2 regions of the Ideonella azotifigens genome follow, and region 1 is predicted to be linked to the other one. Evidence: riboswitches for the same ligand, from Rfam matches in the RefSeq annotation. Region 1 holds a riboswitch; the other holds the start of a gene.
What was found. A riboswitch is a leader RNA that binds a small molecule or an ion and turns the genes downstream of it on or off. The one in region 1 is predicted to bind S-adenosylhomocysteine.
Positions count from the first base shown of each region.

Region 2: linked by a shared signal. The riboswitch ahead of ahcY (adenosylhomocysteinase) and the one ahead of metH (methionine synthase) in region 1 are both predicted to bind S-adenosylhomocysteine.

Region 1 covers NZ_JAJNKD010000026.1:14,779-24,061, reverse strand. The annotation lists gene LRH25_RS31065 (cyclic di-GMP phosphodiesterase) at 1-931, opposite strand, end outside; gene LRH25_RS31060 (homocysteine S-methyltransferase family protein) at 1,103-2,167, shown strand; gene LRH25_RS31055 (alpha/beta fold hydrolase) at 2,189-2,953, opposite strand; gene LRH25_RS31050 (HD domain-containing phosphohydrolase) at 3,091-4,542, shown strand; gene LRH25_RS31045 (cyclic nucleotide-binding domain-containing protein) at 4,562-5,164, opposite strand; gene LRH25_RS31040 (DUF3466 family protein) at 5,335-6,351, opposite strand; S-adenosyl-L-homocysteine riboswitch at 6,557-6,633, shown strand; gene metH (methionine synthase) at 6,786-9,283, shown strand, end outside.
Region 2 covers NZ_JAJNKD010000001.1:408,720-418,002, forward strand. The annotation lists gene LRH25_RS01850 (DEAD/DEAH box helicase) at 1-1,915, opposite strand, end outside; gene ahcY (adenosylhomocysteinase) at 1,946-3,388, opposite strand; S-adenosyl-L-homocysteine riboswitch at 3,509-3,582, opposite strand; gene LRH25_RS01860 (AraC family transcriptional regulator) at 3,668-4,624, opposite strand; gene LRH25_RS01865 (aldo/keto reductase) at 4,795-5,808, shown strand; gene LRH25_RS01870 (DNA glycosylase AlkZ-like family protein) at 5,978-7,060, opposite strand; gene purT (formate-dependent phosphoribosylglycinamide formyltransferase) at 7,125-8,327, shown strand; gene LRH25_RS32940 (chemotaxis protein CheX) at 8,446-9,283, shown strand, end outside.

The sequences.
Region 1 (9,283 bases):
GCGAGAGCGATTCGTGCGGCGTCAGCGACTGCGAGGGCAGCGCGGCGTTGCAGAGGTTGTCGTAGCGGTTGACCATCGCGACGATGCGCGCCGCCGGCGAGATCGCGTCGAGCTTGACCGCCTTCGGAAAACCGCTGCCGTCGGCATGCTCGTGGTGCTGGGCCAGCACCAGCAGCGCGCCGGTCGGCAGGCCCATGCGCCGGCCCAGGATCACGCCCTGGGCCACGTGGTCGCGATAGAGCGCCTGTTCGGCGGCGGAGAAATCGTCACGCGGCAGGCGCACCCGGTCAGGCAGCTGGATCTTGCCGATGTCGTGCAGCAAGGCGCCGGTGCCCAGGTCCATCAGGTCGGGTTCGCTCATGCTCAGCGAACGGGCCAGCAGCAGCGAGATCACGGTGACGTTCATCGCATGCGCGGTCGCCCGGTCGCCAGACGGCTCGCCCAGCACCCGCACGCACAGCTCGCCGTCCTGCAGCATCTTGTCCAGCATCGCGCGCGTGAGCTGCTGGGCGCGGTCACGGGCCTCTTCGGGCGCGGCGGCAACCCGATCGGTCATGCGGCGCAGGTCGCGGCAAGCCTCGCCGTACTGGCGCTCGCACTGGCGCAGCGCGGCCACCTCAGCGGCCTGGCGCGCCGCGGCCAGGCGGCGCGCTTCGGTGGCCGGGTCCACTGGCGGCTTGGCAGCGACGGCGGCAGCTGCCTGGGCCTCGGCGGCTTCGGCGGCCTGGACCTCGGCAGCGTTGCCCGCGCCGGCCACGGCCTCGTCGCTGCGCTCCGGGCTCCAGCGCACCTGCTTCTGCCCCAGCCCGCGGATGATCTCGATCTGTTCGACCGAGCCAATCTTGAAGCTGGAAAGCGGGAACGGGTGCGACATCCAGCCCAGGTCCAGATGAATGAACATCCCCACGCGCAAATCCTGAATCGCCACCATCGCTGTCATGTGCCTGTCCCTGTCCCTGTCACGGACCGCTGCGAAATGCGGTCCCGTCGGGCAGTAGATCGGCCAATGGCGGGCAGAACTTGAACCGGCAATGAACCGCTGGCGGGCAGGCTGCACAAACCCGCTGACCAAGGGGCTGGCCTCATTTCCTACAATCGCGGCATGACCGCCACGAATGCCGCCCCGTACACCCGCGCCCAGGCGCTGCCCGCGCTGCTGCGCCAGCGCATCGTGTTGATCGACGGCGCGATGGGCACGATGATCCAGCGCTACAAGCTGGGCGAAGCCGATTTCCGCAATGCCGCGCTGGCCGGGCACCCGAAAGACCTGAAGGGCAACAACGACCTGCTGGTGCTGACCCGGCCGGACGTGATCCGCGAGATCCACGACCAGTACCTGCAGGCCGGCGCGGACATGGTCGAGACCAACACCTTCGGCGCGACCAGCATCGCCCAGGAAGACTACGGCCTGGGCCACCTGGCGCGCGAGATGAACCTGGCCGCCGCCCGGCTGGCGCGCGAGGCCTGCGACGCGATCAGCACGCCCGAGCATCCGCGCTACGTGGCTGGCGCGCTCGGCCCGACGCCGCGCACCGCCAGCATCAGCCCCGACGTGAACGATGCCGGCGCCCGCAACGTGACTTTCGACGAACTGCGCGCCGCCTATTACGAGCAGGCCCAGGCGCTGATGGACGGCGGCTGCGACCTGTTCCTGGTCGAGACCATCTTCGACACGCTGAACGCCAAGGCCGCGATCTTCGCGCTGGACGAGCTGATGGAAGCCACCGGCGAGCGCCTGCCGGTGATCATCTCCGGCACCGTGACCGACGCCTCCGGCCGCATCCTCTCAGGCCAGACCGTGGGCGCCTTCTGGCACTCGGTGCGCCATGCGCGCCCGCTGGCCGTGGGCTTGAACTGTGCGCTGGGCGCGGCGCTGATGCGGCCGTACATCGAAGAGCTGAGCCGCATTGCCGGCGACACCTTCGTCAGCTGCTACCCGAACGCCGGCCTGCCCAACCCGATGAGCGACACCGGCTTCGACGAGACGCCGGACGTGACGGGCTCGCTGATGGGCGAATTCGCCAGGTCAGGCTTCCTGAACATTGTCGGCGGCTGCTGTGGCACCACGCCAGCGCACATCGCCGCCATCGCGCAGCAGGTCAAGAACTACCGCCCGCGGCATGTGCAGGACAAGCTGTTCAGCCCGCTGCTGAAAGAAGCCGCCTGAGCTGACGGCTGGCCCGCACGCTCAGCGGGCGACCGCCTGCACCGCCTGCAGGATCACCGCGGCCACTTCGGCCGGGCGCGACTGCTGCGGCACGTGGCTGGTCGGCAGCGTGGTCACGGTGGCGCCGATCTTCCTGGCCATCGCGCGCTCCAGGTCCGGGTCGATCATGCGGTCGTTGGCGCTGACGATGTACCAGGACGGGCGAGTCTGCCAGGCCGCCACGGTCGCCTTGTCGCCAAAGGCTTTGGCCTGGATGGCGCCCTGGGTGACCGCCATCACCGCGGCTTGCGCGGCCGGCACGTCCTGCGCAAAGTCCTCGGCCACGGCGGCCGGCGGCAGAGACAGGAAGCCTTGCGCGTCGGGCACCAGCTTGGCGATGCCGGGCGGCGTGGGGTAGCCCTGGCCCAGCTCGCCAGCGGCCTGACCCACGCTGGGGGCAAACGCGGCCACATAGACCAGCGCGCCGACCTTGTCGTTCACGCCGGCTTCGGTGATGACCTGGCCGCCCCAGGAGTGACCGACCAGCACCACCTTGCCCTTCTGGAGGGCCACCGCGCGCTGCGTGGCGGCCACGTCGCCGGCCAGCGATTCCAGGCCGTTCTGCACCGCGGTGACGTGCACGCCCTGGGCCTGCAGCAGCGGGATGACCTTGGCCCAGTCGGAGCCATCGGCAAAGGCGCCATGCACCAGCACGACGGAAGGCAGCTCGGCCGCCAGGGCCGGGGCGGTGCCGCCGATCAGACCGGCAGCGAGGGCGAGGGAAGAGAGCGCGAGACGGGTGTTCATGATGCGGTTCCGGTGAGGAGGTTAGAGTGCGCGTCGTTCTGAACGCGTGCCGTCAGTGTCGAAATTCCGGCGCATTTCCGGCATCGGTCGATTGACCGAGGCTGGCGCCCCTCCGCCGCATTCCGCTTCCCTCCCCCATGCCTGCCGATTCCCCTGTGGCCACCCCCGACGTGGCGGTCAGCGACGCCGTGCGCGCCTTCGCCTTCATCGGCGACCTCAGCATGGGCCGGCCGACCGACCATTCCCACCGCACCGCGCGCCTGGCCGGCTGGCTGGCGCTCGCGTCTGGTGGCCAGGCGGCCGAGCAGCAGGCGGCAGAGGCGGTGGCGCTGCTGCGCTGGTCCGGCTGCACTGCCAACGCGGCCGGCTTCGACCAATTGCTGGGCGACGACGTGGCCGGCCGCGAGCAGATGTTCGCCCAGACCTTGCGACCGCTCAGCCTGCAGGAGCAGCGCGCGGTGGCGCCGCTGGCCGAGATCCATTGCGAGGTTTCTGGCGACATCGCGCGCCAGCTCGGCATGGGCGCCGCGGTGGAAGCCGGCCTGCGCCAGGTCTTCGAGCGCTGGGACGGCGGCGGACAGCCGGGGCAACTGGGCGGCGAAGCGGTGCCGGCGGTGGTCTACCAGGTGGCGATTGCCAGCGAGCTGGAAATCCTTTCGCAGGTGCACGGGCAGGCCGAGGCGCTGGCCCGCGTGCGCGCCGCGGGCGGTAGCCGATACCCGGCGGCATTGGCCACGCTGGCTTGCAGCGCGGCGGCGGACTGGCTGGCGGCGCTCGATGAGCCCAGCCCAGCCCGCGAAACGGTTGACGAGGCTGATCGCCGCGTGCCGCTGGCGTTGGTGGCCGACGTGGCCGACCTCAAGCTGCCCTGGCTGGCCGGCCAGTCGCGCCAGGTCGCCGAAGCGGCGCAGGCCACCGCGCGCCTGCTCGGACTGGACGAAGACGCCGCGGCACAGCTGCACCGCGCCGGCCTGCTGCACGGCATTGGCCGCGCCGCGCTGCCCAATCACCTGTGGAACAAGGCGGGCCGGCTCTTGGCCGGCGAGCGCGAACGCCTGCGGCTGATGCCTTACTGGACCTTCCGCGCCGCCGGCGCGATCCAGCGGCTGAAGACCGAGGCCGAGCTGGCGTCGCATGCCTGGGAAAAGCTGGACGGCAGCGGCGCCTTCCGCAGCCTGTCGGGCGCCGCGTTGTCGCAAGCGCAGCGGGTGCTGGCCACCGCAGCCGCGCTGGTGGCGCTGCGCTCACCGCGGCCGTGGCGGCTGGCGCATGACGCTGACGCCGCAGCGCAGCTGCTGCGCGGCGAGGCGACGCGTGGCATGTTCGACCCGGCCGTGGTTGAAGCCGCCATCGCCGCCGCGGCTGGCGCCCGCCCGCGCGCACCAGCCCGCGCGGCGGTGACACTCAGTGGCCGCGAGGCGGACGTGCTGCGGCGCATCAGCCTGGGCGAAAGCAACAAGGAGGTGGCGCGGGCGCTGAGCATCAGCCCGAGCACGGTGCGCACCCACATTGAGAGCGTATTCCGCAAGCTCGAATGTTCGACCCGCGCGGCCGCCACGCTGAAGGCCTTCACGCTGGGGCTGCTGTAGCCCGCGGCGCCTGGGGCGATCAGTCCTGGTCGGACTGGCGCGCGGCGCGGTTCAACGCGCCGCCCATCACCTGCTGCAGCTGGTGGTTCAGCTCGTTGATCTCTTCCTGCATGGCCCGCACCAGCTGGCTGTAGACGCGCTGCTGGCGGCCGGCTTCGCGCAGCCGCTGGGCCATGCCCTGCGAGATGTTGGCCAGCAGCTTGGCGGCCACCGCCGGTTCGTCGATCATCAGCCGGCGCAGGGCGCCGCGTGACAGCGAGGCGGCCTGCACCGGCGTCATCGCGATGCAGGAGGCCGCGCGCGGCGCGCCGTCCAGCAAACCCATCTCGCCGATCAGGCTGCCCGGGCCGAGCACGGTGACGATCAGCGGGTCGGTGCGGCTGACAACGGTGTTCTCGACGCTGACCTCGCCGTCGATCACCAGCAGCATGTGGCCGGTGTCGGCCTGCTCGCCCTCGCGCAGCAGCACCGCGCCTTCGTCGCACTGCCACAGTCGCATGTAGCTGACGACGGTGCGGGCCTCCTCGGCCTGCAGGTCGGCCAGCGCACTGGGCCGGCGCAACAGCTCGGCAGCCAGCTCGATCAGGTAGGGGTCGTGGGCGGCGGGTAAGGTGGAGTTCATGGGCAACGGCAAGGCGCGCCCATTCTCGCGCCGGAACCCCGGCAGGCACACATCCCGTCAGGTTAGCGGCTGGACTGGTCCGAAAGCGCAGCAGGCGCCAGCGCAGTGTGCGATGGCGCCGATTTGTACCGGTTTACGGACAGAGGCGGACCGACCCGCCCCGTGACACTTCAGTTCACCGGGATCAGCAGATAGGCGTGATAGTCCTCGCCCTGGATGCCGTTGGTGACGATGACGCCGTTGTTGTTGATGCCTTGGCCGGCGTCGAACTGGACCTTGCCGTAGAGCGGGTCGGCCGGGTCGATCAGGGTGGAGACGTCCACCATGCCGGTCTTCTTGTCGTAGTAGAACGCCACGTTGGTGGAACCGCGGCGGGCGGGCTTGTCGGCAATGCCGACGACCTGGCCGGCGTCATTGACCTTCAGCGCATTGCTGTAGAGACCGCCGGGCAGCACGCCAATGTCGATCATGCCCTTCTTCTTGTCCCACAGGAAGGCGCGGCTGGTGAGGGTGTCGGGGTCGGCGCTGTAGCCAGCCACCTGGCCCTTGCTGTTGATGCCCTTGCCGTAGCTGTAGGGCGCCAGCGGGCTGAAGGCGCCGAGCTGGTTGACCTTGCCTTCGGCGCTGACGCGCACGCCGATGGTCGCGTCGGTCTTGTCGTAGTGGCCCACCCATTGGCCGCTGGCGTTGATGCCCGAGGCGTCCGCCGCGCCCTTCTTCGGGAACGGGTCGACCATGCCGGTGGCCGCCGTCCAGGTGAAGGCATGCGGCACGCCGTCCACCGTGTTGCTCTGGCCAACGACGGTGCCGTTGTCCGAAATGCCGGCGGCCATGCTGTAGCGGTGCGCGGGGTCGAAGCTGCCCAGCGCCTGCATGCCGGTCACGGGGTCGTAAAGGAAGGCGCCAGGCGAGTCGGACGGTCCGCTGTAGCCGACGATCTGGCCGGCGTTGTTGATGCCGGTGGCGAAGCTGGAGGTGTCGCCGGGCAGCGTGCCCAGGGTGACGATGCTGCCATCGGGCTGGAAGGCCACGGCGATGTGGGCGCCGTACTGCTCCTTCTGGATCCAGCCGACGACGACGTTCTGGTCGTTGATCGCCAGGCCCTGGCTGGAGTAGCCATCCGGCCCGACGCCCAGGTCCTTGATGCGATAGGTGGGTGCAGCTTGCGCCGAGGTGGCGGCGAGCATCAGGCAGGCCAGCGCAGCGGCGGCCAGGGGGGCGGTGAGGGGTTTGATGGCAGTTTCCTTGATGTGAAAAACGTGGGTTGAGACCTGCCAAAAAGTGTAGGAGCCCCCTGCGTCGAGCGGCCTACCCGAAAGGGTAGCTGACCCGCACTGGATCGTGGGGGTGGGGCGAGCGCCGGCACGTCGGGTCGCAGGCCGCTAAAATCAGGCTTCCAAGGAGCGTTGCAGCAGCGCGGTGATCCCGCGCTGTCAGGCTTGGGTAGATGACAACGACGCTCACCCGACCTGGGTGAGCTCCGCCCGCTCGGGCCGATTTTCTTCATCTCCTCGTGTTGCCGCACGACCGCGCCATGCCCTCCGCCTCTGCCTCTGCCGACCTTCCCGACGTTCCCGACGTTCCCGATTCGAGCTCTGACACCGCCGTGGCACCGCCGCCGATGCGGCTGTCCGGGCTGGAGCCTGTGGCCATCGACGCGCAGTCGCTGTTCGTCAACATCGGCGAGCGCACCAATGTCACCGGCTCCAAGGTCTTCGCCCGCATGATCCTGGCCGGCGAGTTCGAGAAGGCGCTGGCCGTCGCCCGCCAGCAGGTCGAAAACGGCGCGCAGGTGATCGACATCAACATGGACGAGGCGATGCTGGACAGCCAGGCCGCCATGGTGCGTTTCCTGAACCTGATTGCCGGGGAGCCGGAGATCGCGCGCGTGCCCATCATGGTGGACTCGTCGAAGTGGAGCGTGATCGAGGCCGGGTTGAAGTGCCTGCAGGGCAAGGGCATCGTCAACAGCATTTCGCTGAAGGAAGGCGAGGCCGAGTTCAAGCGCCAGGCCACGCTGGTGCGGCGCTATGGCGCTGCCGCCGTGGTCATGGCCTTCGACGAGCAAGGCCAGGCCGACACCTTCGCGCGCAAGACCGAGATCTGCGCACGCGCCTACCGGGTGCTGGTCGAAGGCGTGGGCTTCCCGCCTGAAGACATCATCTTCGACCCGAACATCTTCGCGATCGCCACCGGCATCGAGGAGCACAACAACTACGCGGTGGACTTCATCAACGCCACGCGCTGGATCAAGCAAAACCTGCCCGGTGCCAAGGTCTCGGGCGGCGTGTCCAACGTGTCGTTCAGCTTCCGCGGCAACGAGCCGGTGCGCGAGGCCATCCACACGGTCTTCCTGTACCACGCGATCCAGGCGGGCATGGACATGGGCATCGTCAACGCCGGCATGGTCGGCGTGTACGACCAGCTGGACGCGGACTTGCGCGAACGCGTGGAAGACGTGGTGCTGAACCGCCGCGCGGACTCGACCGAGCGGCTGCTGGAGGTGGCCGAGCAGGTCAAGGGCGCGGCCAAGGACGACAGCGCCCGGCTGGCCTGGCGCGCGGCGCCGGCGACCGAGCGGCTCTCACACGCGCTGGTGCACGGCATCACCGAGTTCATCAACGAGGACACCGAAGAGGTGTGGCAGGCGATCCAGGCCGATGGCGGCCGGCCGCTGCATGTGATCGAAGGCCCGCTGATGGCCGGCATGAACATCGTCGGCGACCTGTTCGGCGCCGGCAAGATGTTCCTGCCCCAGGTGGTGAAAAGCGCCCGCGTGATGAAGCAGGCCGTGGCCCATTTGCTGCCCTACATCGAGGCCGAGAAAAAGGCCTTGGTGGACGCTGGCGGCGACGCCAAGGCCAAGGGCAAGATCGTCATCGCGACGGTCAAGGGCGACGTGCACGACATCGGCAAGAACATCGTCACGGTGGTCCTGCAGTGCAACAACTTCGAGGTCGTCAACATGGGCGTGATGGTGCCTTGCCAGGACATCCTGGCCAAGGCGCGCGAGGAAGGCGCCGACATCATCGGCCTGTCGGGCCTGATCACGCCCAGCCTGGAAGAGATGCAGCACGTGGCCGCCGAAATGCAGCGCGACCCGTATTTCCGCGAGCGTGGCACGCCGCTGCTGATCGGCGGCGCCACCACCAGCCGGGTGCACACCGCGGTGAAGATCACGCCGCACTACGCCGGTCCCATCGTCTACGTGCCGGACGCTTCGCGCGCAGTGGGCGTGTGCGCCGAGTTGCTGAGCGACGACCGCGCCGCGGCCTACATCGAGACGCTGAACGCCGACTACCAGCGCGTGCGCGAGCTGCATGCGAACAAGAAGGCCACGCCGCTGGTGACGCTGGCCGAGGCCCGCGCCAACAAGACGCCGCTGGACTGGTCGCAGGCGCCGGTGAAGCCGCGTTTCCTCGGCCGCCGCGTGATGAAGCAATACGACCTGGCCGAGCTGGCGCAGTGCATCGACTGGGGCCCGTTCTTCCAGACCTGGGACCTGGCCGGCCCGTACCCGGCGATCCTGGATGACGCGGTGGTCGGCGTCGAGGCACGCAAGGTGCTGGCCGACGGCCAGGCCATGCTCAAGCGCATCATCGATGGCCGCTGGCTGCAGGCCAACGCGGTGCTGGGCTTCTGGCCGGCCAACACGGTGGACGACGACGTGATCGAGGTCTACGCCGACGAGTCGCGCAGCGAGGTGCTGATGCGCTGGGCGCCGCTGCGCATGCAGACGGTGCGGCCGGTGGTCGATGGCGTGAAACGGCCCAACCGCTCGCTGGCCGACTTCATCGCGCCCAAGGGCACGCAGCCGGACTACATCGGCCTGTTCGCGGTCACCGCAGGGCTGGGCGCCGACGCGCGCGCCAAGCAGTTCGAGGACGCGCAGGACGACTATTCCTCCATCATGCTGAAGGCGCTGGCCGACCGGCTGGCCGAAGCCTTTGCCGAGCGGCTGCACCAGCGCGTGCGCATGGAGCTGTGGGGCTACGCACCGGACGAGGCGCTGAGCAATGCCGAGCTGATCGCCGAGAAGTACAGCGGCATCCGCCCGGCGCCTGGCTACCCGGCCTGCCCGGACCACAGCGTGAAGGGCCCGATGTTCGAACTGCTGGC
Region 2 (9,283 bases), on a different contig from region 1:
AAAGGCTCAAGGATTCGCTGCCGAAGTCGCCTTCGCGTTCACCCAGCAGCTCGATCAGCACCTGCAGCCACGGCCGTAGCGGCGCCGAGGGCAGCTGCCACCAGTGGTTGTCGTCCGTTTGCAGCCAGAAATGCTCGGGCAGGGCGGCGGGATCGTTGGCGGCATCCAGATTCAGGCCGGCCAGCACCTGCGGCAGCAAGGGCAGCAGGTTGATGCGCCGGCCGTCGATGTCGAAGCCCAGGGAAAGGTCCAACCAGCCCCCGGCATCGCGCGGGTCGCTGCTTTCCAGGCTGGCGGAGATGTCGTCGACTCGCTGGGTGCGGCGCAGCCAATCCTCGTCGAGTTCAACGATGAAGCCCAGCTCGCGCAGTGGCGCGAAATCCTGGGTCAGCCAGCCGGCCAGCAGGGTCTTCGGGTCTTCGCTCCTGGCGCCACCCAGTTGCCAGTGGTGCGGCGGGTCCGTGATGTCCGATGTGGTCACATGGCGCGGTGTGGCGAATTCGGCCCAGGCATGCGCTGCGGCCAATTCGGCGGCCGGCTCGCGGTGCAGTTCCACTAACCCTTGCGCGCTCGTAACGAACTGGCGTACGGGCGCGCGCGCCGGCCAGGGGGCGCAACGCAGGCCGTCGTAGTCGAGCCAAAGTTCCGCTTCGGCCACGGGCGCGGGTGCAGCAGGTTTCGAGCGCCTGGCCGCCGGTTCGGGCCAGCGCAGCCGGAGCACTGGCCGCGGCGCGATCTGCCGGATGGTGCGCACCACCGGCTCGGCCACGGCCTCCGGCAGCGAAGGCAGCAGCCCCCGCAGTTCCGGCTGCTGGCGCAGCCAGGCCTCAGGCATGGGCGGGCAGCGCAGCCATTGCGCAACCTGCGACTCGGCGATGCCTTGCAGATCCAGTGGACCGATGCAGTGGGTGGCGTCGTCCCGATAGAGATTGGCCTGCCCCAGGTAGGGCACGGCAGCGGCTTCCTGGCCGTGCGCGTCCCGGATGCATGGGCTCAGCGCCCACATGGCCGAGGCCAGGGGCTGCCAGGTCCAGTCCAGGCGGCGGCTCGGGCCCCAATGCCAGGGTGCAGACGGCGTGTCGTCGGACAGGCGCTGAACCACGCGGCCACTGGCCAGGACCCGCTCCAGCGTGGGTCGCGCCAGCGCGCCGGCCAGGACGCCCCAAGGCAGGGTGTTCCAGCGCGAACCGGACAGGTGCTGCATGGCCTCCAGGTTCTGCAGCAGGAACAGCAAATCCGGGTCTCCGGCATGGGCGTTGAAGTCGTGAAAGTTCTGCGAGGGCAGGCTTTGCAAGCGTCCCGGCAACCCGGTCTTCTTCAGCAATTTGCTGCGCGCCGGCCTCAGCGTGAGCCTGTGCTCGCCCGGCTGATGGCCGCGATGTTCTGCCAGTTCGAAATAAACGATGCCATCGGGCTGTGAGGGTCTGAAAGACAGGCTGACCCGAACCAACTGTTGATTTTCCAGCCAGCGCTGGGCCGCCGCTTCTTCGGCGGACGGCTGCCGGGACGCCGCTTTGCCCACCGGTGTTGCCGCCGGTGCCGAGGTGGCGCGCGGCGCCTGGGGCTGGGTGGGTGGCACGACCTCAGGCTGCTGCCTTGACAGCTCAAGCAACAGCGCGACCGCGTGCTTGCAGCGCTGGCCTACCGGGCAATCGCAGCCCGCGCCAAACCACCACTGGCCGTTTTCGTCGCGCACCAGGTCCAGCCAGGTCTCGTAGTTGCCCGAGCTGCCGCCCACTTCGGCGTCCACCGTCCAGCCGGGGTTCGCATTCGGGTCTTCAGTGAGTGTGAGCTCGCCGACCCGCCGCTCGCGAGCGTAGCGTTCGCCACGCTCGCGAGCACCCGAGCCGAACTGTTGCAGCAAGGTGCTCAGCCCGGGGCCGGACACTGCCTGCAACTCATCGTCGTCGTACATGGCGAGGCGAACGCTGGGCGCGAAACCGGGTCAGTACCGGTAGGTGTCGGGCTTGTAGGGGCCTTGCTTGGGCACGCCGATGTAGGCCGCCTGCTCGTCCGTCAGCTCGGTCAGCATCGCGCCAACCTTCTTCAGGTGCAGCCGGGCGACCTTCTCGTCCAGATGCTTGGGCAGCACGTAGACCTTGCCCACGTCGTAGCCGTCCTTGTGGCAGAACAGCTCGATCTGGGCGATGGTCTGATTGGCGAACGAGGAGCTCATCACGAAGCTGGGGTGGCCGGTGCCGCAGCCCAGGTTCACCAGCCGGCCCTTGGCCAGCAGGATGATCTTCTTGCCGTCCGGGAAGACCACGTGGTCGACCTGGGGCTTGATCTCGTCCCACTCGTACTTCTCGAGCGACGCGACGTCGATCTCGTTGTCGAAGTGGCCGATGTTGCAGACGATGGCCTGGTCCTTCATCGCGGCCATGTGTTCATGGCGGATGACGTCCTTGTTGCCGGTGGTGGTCACGAAGATGTCGGCCTTGTCGGCCGCGTATTCCATGGTCACGACCTTGTAGCCTTCCATCGCGGCCTGCAGCGCGTTGATCGGGTCGATCTCGGTCACCCAGACCTGGGCCGACAGCGCGCGCAGTGCCTGCGCCGAGCCCTTGCCCACGTCGCCATAACCGGCCACGCAGGCGACCTTGCCGGCGATCATCACGTCGGTGGCGCGCTTGATGCCGTCCACCAGGCTTTCGCGGCAGCCGTACAGGTTGTCGAACTTGCTCTTGGTGACCGAGTCGTTGACGTTGATCGCGCGGAACAGCAGCGTGCCCTTGACCGACATTTCCTTCAGGCGGTGCACGCCGGTGGTCGTCTCTTCGGTCACGCCGATGATCTCGGCGCTCTTGCGGGTGTACCAGGTCGGGTCCACTGCCAGCTTGGCCTTGATCGCGGCGAAGAGTTCGGTCTCTTCTTCGCTCTTCGGGTTGGCAATGACGGACAGGTCCTTCTCGGCCTTCTGGCCCAGGTGCATCAGCAGCGTCGCGTCGCCGCCATCGTCCAGGATCATGTTCGGGCCTTCGCCGGCCGTGCCCTTGGCGCCGAAGTCGAAGATGCGGTGGGTGTAGTCCCAGTAGTCCTTCAGCGTTTCGCCCTTGTAGGCGAAGACGGGGGTGCCGGCGGCGACCAGCGCGGCAGCGGCATGGTCCTGGGTCGAGAAGATGTTGCACGAGGCCCAGCGCACCTGTGCGCCCAGGGCCTGCAGGGTCTCGACCAGCACGGCGGTCTGGATCGTCATGTGCAGCGAGCCGGTGATGCGCGCGCCTTTCAGCGGCTGGCTGGCGGCGAATTCCTCGCGGATCGCCATCAGGCCGGGCATCTCGGTCTCGGCGATCTTGATTTCCTTGCGGCCCCAGGCTGCAAGCGACAGGTCGGCAATGACGTGGGAATCGGTGGCCAGCAGTTGGCTGGCGGGAGTGGCTGCATTCATCGGGGAGCTCCGAAAGTCAAAGGGTTGACCCGCGGTGGCGAACAGGATGAACAACAGCGTGCACCGGCACAAGCGGGACACAACTCACCCTGGGCGCCACGGCCATGGATCGCAGGGCCGTGCGGGTGAGCGCCGTTGCAAAGCAGAAGGTTCCGAGCCTGGGGCCTGCTGGCCTTGCAACGCTCCTCGGAACCGAGGGCCGGATTCTAACCAGCACCGCAGCCGCTGGCGAGGCGTCCCTTGCCGCGGGTGCAGTACCGGCGCTGTCAGTTTCAGGACTTATGTCGCATCGGCCGGCGCTTTGAGTTGGCTGATGTCGGCCCGCGGCGGCGTGCCGAACAGCCGCCGGTACTCGCGGCTGAACTGCGACGGGCTTTCGTAGCCCACGCGGTGCGCCGCGGTGCTGGCGTCCAGCCCTTCGGCCAGCATCAGCCGGCGCGCGTGCTGCAGCCGCAGGGACTTCTGGAACTGCAGCGGCGACAGCGTGGTCAGCTGCTTGAAGCGCAGGTGCAGCGTGGACGGGCTCATCGCCGCGCTGGCGGCCAGCTCGTCGATGCGCAGCGGCTGGTCGTAGCGCTGCGTCAGCTGCTCGACTGCGCGGGCAATGCGCGGCGCGGCGCTGTCGCCGGCCGCCAGTGCGCGCAGCCGCGGGCCCAGCGGCCCGGTCAGCACGCGGTAGAAGATCTCGCGCTGCACCAGCGGCGCCAGCATGCGCAGGTCCTGCGGCGTGTCCAGCAGTTGCAACAGGCGCAGCGCAGCGTCCAGCAGCGGCGCGGTCACGGGCGCCAGGTTCAGGCCGCCGGCGGCGGGTTCGACCGGCGCTGCCGTCACCGGCGGGCCGGCATCCAGTTCGAGCAACAGGTCGGCCAGCGTCTGGGTGTCGCAGCTGAAGCGCAGGCAGATGTAGGGCTTGTCCGGCGTGGCCTGGATCACGTGGCTGCGCGGCATCAGCGGCATGGCCACCAGCAGGCAATGACTCGGGCCGTAAACCAGCACATCGTCGCCGAGCTGCACCTTTTTCGCGCCCTGCAGCGCCAGCACCAGTCCCGGCTCGTAGACGGCAGGCAACTGGGCGGCTGGCGCGCTGGCGCGTATCAGTTGGAGGCCAGCCACCGCGGTGGCGTGCGTGCCGTCGCTGGTGGCGCGGCGCAGCGTCAGCGCAAGCGCGCGCTGGCGCAATGCGTCCAGTTCGGCGGCGGCAGGGGATGGGGCGGCAACAAGTGTCGATTCGGCCATGCCGGCGATTGTGCAAGCGCTGCTTTGGCCTTGGCGGTCCTGTGGCCGCAGGATCGGAGGATCAGGCAAGGATGGCCGAGCTTTGCACTGTGCCGGCGTGGCGCCGCTGCCTAAGCTTCGGTCCATCGCAGCGGCACAGGGCCGTTGCCTGCTCACAAGGAGAGACTGTCATGACCACCACCAAGCAAACCGCCGCACTGCCGCGCCGCCGCCTGGGCACCCAGGGCCCGCAGGTCTCGGCCATCGGCCTGGGCTGCATGGGCATGTCCGACTTCTACGGCCCGCGGGACGACGCCCAGTCCCTGGCCGTGCTGCACCACGCGCTGGACATCGGCCTGAATTTCTTCGACACCGCCGACATGTACGGCGTGGGCCGCAACGAGCAGCTCATCTCGCAGGTGCTGGCCAAGCGACGCAGCGAGGTGGTGATCGCCACCAAGTTCGGCAACGTGCGCGCGCCGGACGGCACGCCGCTGGGCATCGACGGCAGCGCGGCCTACGTGCGCAAGGCCTGCGACGCCAGCCTGCAGCGCCTGGGCGTCGAGCAGATCGACCTCTACTACCAGCACCGGGTCGACAAGAAGGTGCCGATCGAGGAAACCGTTGGCGCGATGGCCGAACTGGTCAAGGCGGGCAAGGTCAAGCACCTGGGCCTGTCCGAAGCCTCGGCGGCCACCATCCGCCGCGCCGCCGCGGTGCACCCGATTGCCGCGGTGCAGACCGAGTATTCGCTGTGGAGCCGCGACGTCGAAGATGAAGTGTTGCCCACCTGCCGCGAACTGGGCATCGCGCTGGTCCCCTACAGCCCGCTGGGCCGTGGTTTCCTGACCGGTGCGATCCGCAGCACCGACCAGCTGGCGGCCGACGACTGGCGCCGCGCCAACCCGCGCTTCCAGGCCGGCAACCTCGACGCCAACCTGGCGCTGGCCAATGCGCTGGGCATGCTGGCCCGCGACCATGGCCACACGCCGGCCCAGCTGGCGCTGGCCTGGCTGCTGGACCAGGGCGACGACATCGTGCCCATCCCCGGCACCCGCAGCAGCACCAGGCTGGACGAGAACGCCGCGGCCACCCGCATCACGCTGGACCCGGCGTTGCGCGAGCAGTTGATGGCCGTGCTGGCCGAACACCCAGTCTCGGGCACGCGCTACCCGGAAGCAGCCATGGCCAACGTGAACGTCTAGAGAAGCTGCGAACGAATCACTCGAACCCGCCTGGGCCGCCAAAACGCGCCCACTCGTCGTTGCAAATGCTCGCTGTAGCCCGAGCTACAGCTGTGCTTTGCGCCTAGATTGGGCCCGTTTTGACAACCCCTTCGGGCCCGATCGATTCATTCACAGCTTCTGAGGGCTCTCAGCCCAGGCCGAGGAAGCTGTGCATGCGCTGCAGCTCCTCGTCCAGCGCCTGGCTGAACGCAGCGCTGCGCGGGCGTTTGTCCACGAAGCCCAGGTCCGGCACCAGCTGGCCATCGGTCACTTTCAGATTGGCCCAGCCGATCACCTGCTCGCGCCACAGCAGCGGCAGCGCGTAGTGGCCGCGCAGGCGTTTGGCCGCGGGGGTGTAGGCCTCGAAGCGGTAGGCCCAGCCCCAGAAATGCTCGAAGCGCGGCCGGTCCCAGACCACCGGGTCGAACGGCGCCAACAGCCACACGGCCTCGGGCGCCTGGTGCCGCTTCGAGGCCGGCTTCTCGTCCGCCGGCCAGAACCATTGCACGCCGTCCACCTCGGCACTGGCCAGCCGCTCGCGGGCGCGGTGCAGCGCCTCGGCCCGGTGCGCGCGCCACTGCGGCACGCCGCCGCCGAGGAAACGCGTGAGCTGCGCCAGCGTCGTGGCCGGCAGCGGCGCGTACTTGTTGACCACCAAGTCGATCAGCCTGTCGAAGGCCACGTCCCGGTCCACCGGGGCCGCCGCGGCTTCGCGCACCGCGTACAGCCGCGTGCCGCCCTCGCGCCGTGCCACGCGCAGCAGGCCGCGGTAGTGCATGCCGTCCAGCAGTTCGGTGCTGGCGTTGGACGAGCCGCCGAACCAGTTGGTCACCTTGCCGTGGGCGAAATGCGCGTCCACCTCGCGCGGGTGCACCACGCCGCGTTCGCGCACATAGGCCAGCACGTCTGCGGCCTGCGCCCAGCGCTCTGGCGTCCACTCGTGCCTGGCCTCGCGCGGGTGCATCAGCGCCTGGGTGTCGCGGTGCACATAGCCGTAGTTGACGAAGAAATCTTCCTCATAGGGCAGCTTGGTGTAGCGCTTGTCCAGGTCGCCGGCGCGGTAGTCCAGCACGCGGTGGCGCAGCGTCAGGTCCTGTGCGCGGGCCGGCGCGCGCAGCGGGTCGGCCTGCACAAAGCCCAGGCGCTGCAGTGCGCGGGGCAGGGTGGTGGGTTTGAAGAGGCTGCGGGCAATCGCGTAGCGGCGCAGGTCGTCCAGGGTCAGGGCAGGCATGGCCGGATGATGCCGCAGCGGCGACAATGCCGGCCTCATCGAAATACCGAGATTGACCTCCGCCATGACCACCCTTGGAACCCCGCTGTCCCCTTCCGCCACCCGTGTGATGCTGCTCGGCTCGGGGGAACTGGGCAAGGAGGTGCTGATCGCGCTGCAGCGCCTGGGCGTCGAGACCATCGCGGTCGACCGCTACGAAAACGCCCCCGGCCAGCAGGTGGCGCACCATGCGCGCACCATCACGATGAGCGACCCGGTCCAGCTGCGCGCGCTGATCGAAGCCGAGAAGCCGGACCTGATCGTGCCCGAGATCGAGGCCATTGCCACGCCGGTGCTGGAAGCGCTGGAGGCCGAAGGCAAGGTGCGTTGCATCCCCACTGCCCGTGCCGCCCGGCTGACGATGGACCGCGAAGGCATCCGCCGCCTGGCCGCCGAAACCCTGGGCCTGCCCACCAGCCCGTACAAGTTCTGCGATTCGCTGGCCGAGCTGCAAGCGGCCATCGATGCGGGCATTGGCTACCCCTGCATCGTCAAGCCGGTGATGAGCAGCTCCGGCAAGGGCCAGAGCAAGATCGATGGCCCGGCGGACGTGCAAAAAGCCTGGGACTACGCGATGGCCGGCGGCCGCGTCGGCCCTGGCCGCGTCATCGTCGAAGGCTTCATTGACTTCGACTACGAGATCACGCAGCTGACGGTGCGCGCGGTGGGCGAAAGCGGCCAGGTCGAAACCTTCTTCTGTGACCCGATCGGCCACGTGCAGGTCAGCGGGGACTATGTGGAGAGCTGGCAGCCGCACCCGATGAGCCCGGCCGCGCTGGCCGAGTCGCGCCGCGTCGCCAAGGCCGTGACCGACAACCTCGGCGGCCAGGGCTTGTTCGGCGTGGAGCTGTTCGTCAAGGGCGACCAGGTCTGGTTCAGCGAAGTCAGCCCGCGACCGCACGACACCGGCATGGTCACGATGATCACCCAGTGGCAGAACGAGTTCGAACTTCACGCTCGCGCCATCCTCGGCCTGCCGGTGGACACCTCGCTGAAGAGCCCCGGCGCCAGCGCCGTGATCTACGGCGGCGTCGATGCCACGGGCATCGTCTTCGACGGCGTGGCCGACGCGATGCGTGTGCCCAACAGCGAGATCCGCCTGTTCGGCAAGCCCGAGAGCTTCGTCAAGCGCCGCATGGGCGTGGCACTGGTGCACGACGCGGACGTGGAAACCGCCCGCACCCAGGCCAAGCTGGCCGCCAGCAAGGTCAAGCCGCGCAAGGCTTGAGGCTTGGCGCCAGCCGTTTCCCCCTCCAGCCCGGCAGCCACCTGCCGATAAGCATGCATGAAGCGACCGGCTCGTGTGGGCTGGTCGTCTTGTTCACGCCTGGGTTTCGGAGGATGCTGTGACTGAGACCACCAATCTCGCCGCCAAGGTACTGCTGCTGGAGCATGACGCCAAGCAGTACCAATGCCTGATGGATTTTTGCGAGCGCATGGGCTTGATGGCCATGCCGCGCAGCGCGCCGGACGCGCTGGCCACCTTGTCGCAGCACAAGGACCTGGGCGGCGTGATGCTGGCCGAGGACTTGCCGCTGGAGGGCATGGACAGCCTGGCGCTGGCCTGCAGCATCCACAAGCTGCGGCCGGAGCTGCCGATCTTCCTGCGCCGCACCAGCAACCAGCCGCTGAGCGAGGAGCAGGAAATTGCGATACGCCATCCGTGGACGACCGGCGACCTGGCGCAGCTGCAGTCCTGCGTCGAGCGCAGCATCTTCAGCCTGCGTTACCCGACCGAGCTGGTGAACGGCGTGGTCGAGCTGACCTGCTCGGCGATGCGTTCGATGTTCCCGCATGCGACGGTGAAGGCCGAGTCGCCCTACGTGGTGCACGACCGCATCATCTTCGGCCAGGTGTCGACGCTGATTCCGCTGGAGAGCACCTGGTGCCGCGGCTACATGATGCTGCAGACGGAAGAGGGGGCGTTGCGCCAGGGCCTGATGCAGGGCATGGGTTACGAAGGCGTCGGTGGCGACCTGAATTTCCGCGAACTCAATCACCTGCTGGGCGAGACGACCAACCTGATCTGGGGCGCGTTCAAGAACCGCTACATCCCGCCCAAGGCCTTTGCCAACCAGCAGAGCCAGGTGCCCATCGTGATCAACCACGAGCACAAGTACATCTCGTTCGGCTCGCAGGACCCGCAGCTGTGTGTGCGCTACCAGCTTTCGGACCCGCGCCGCC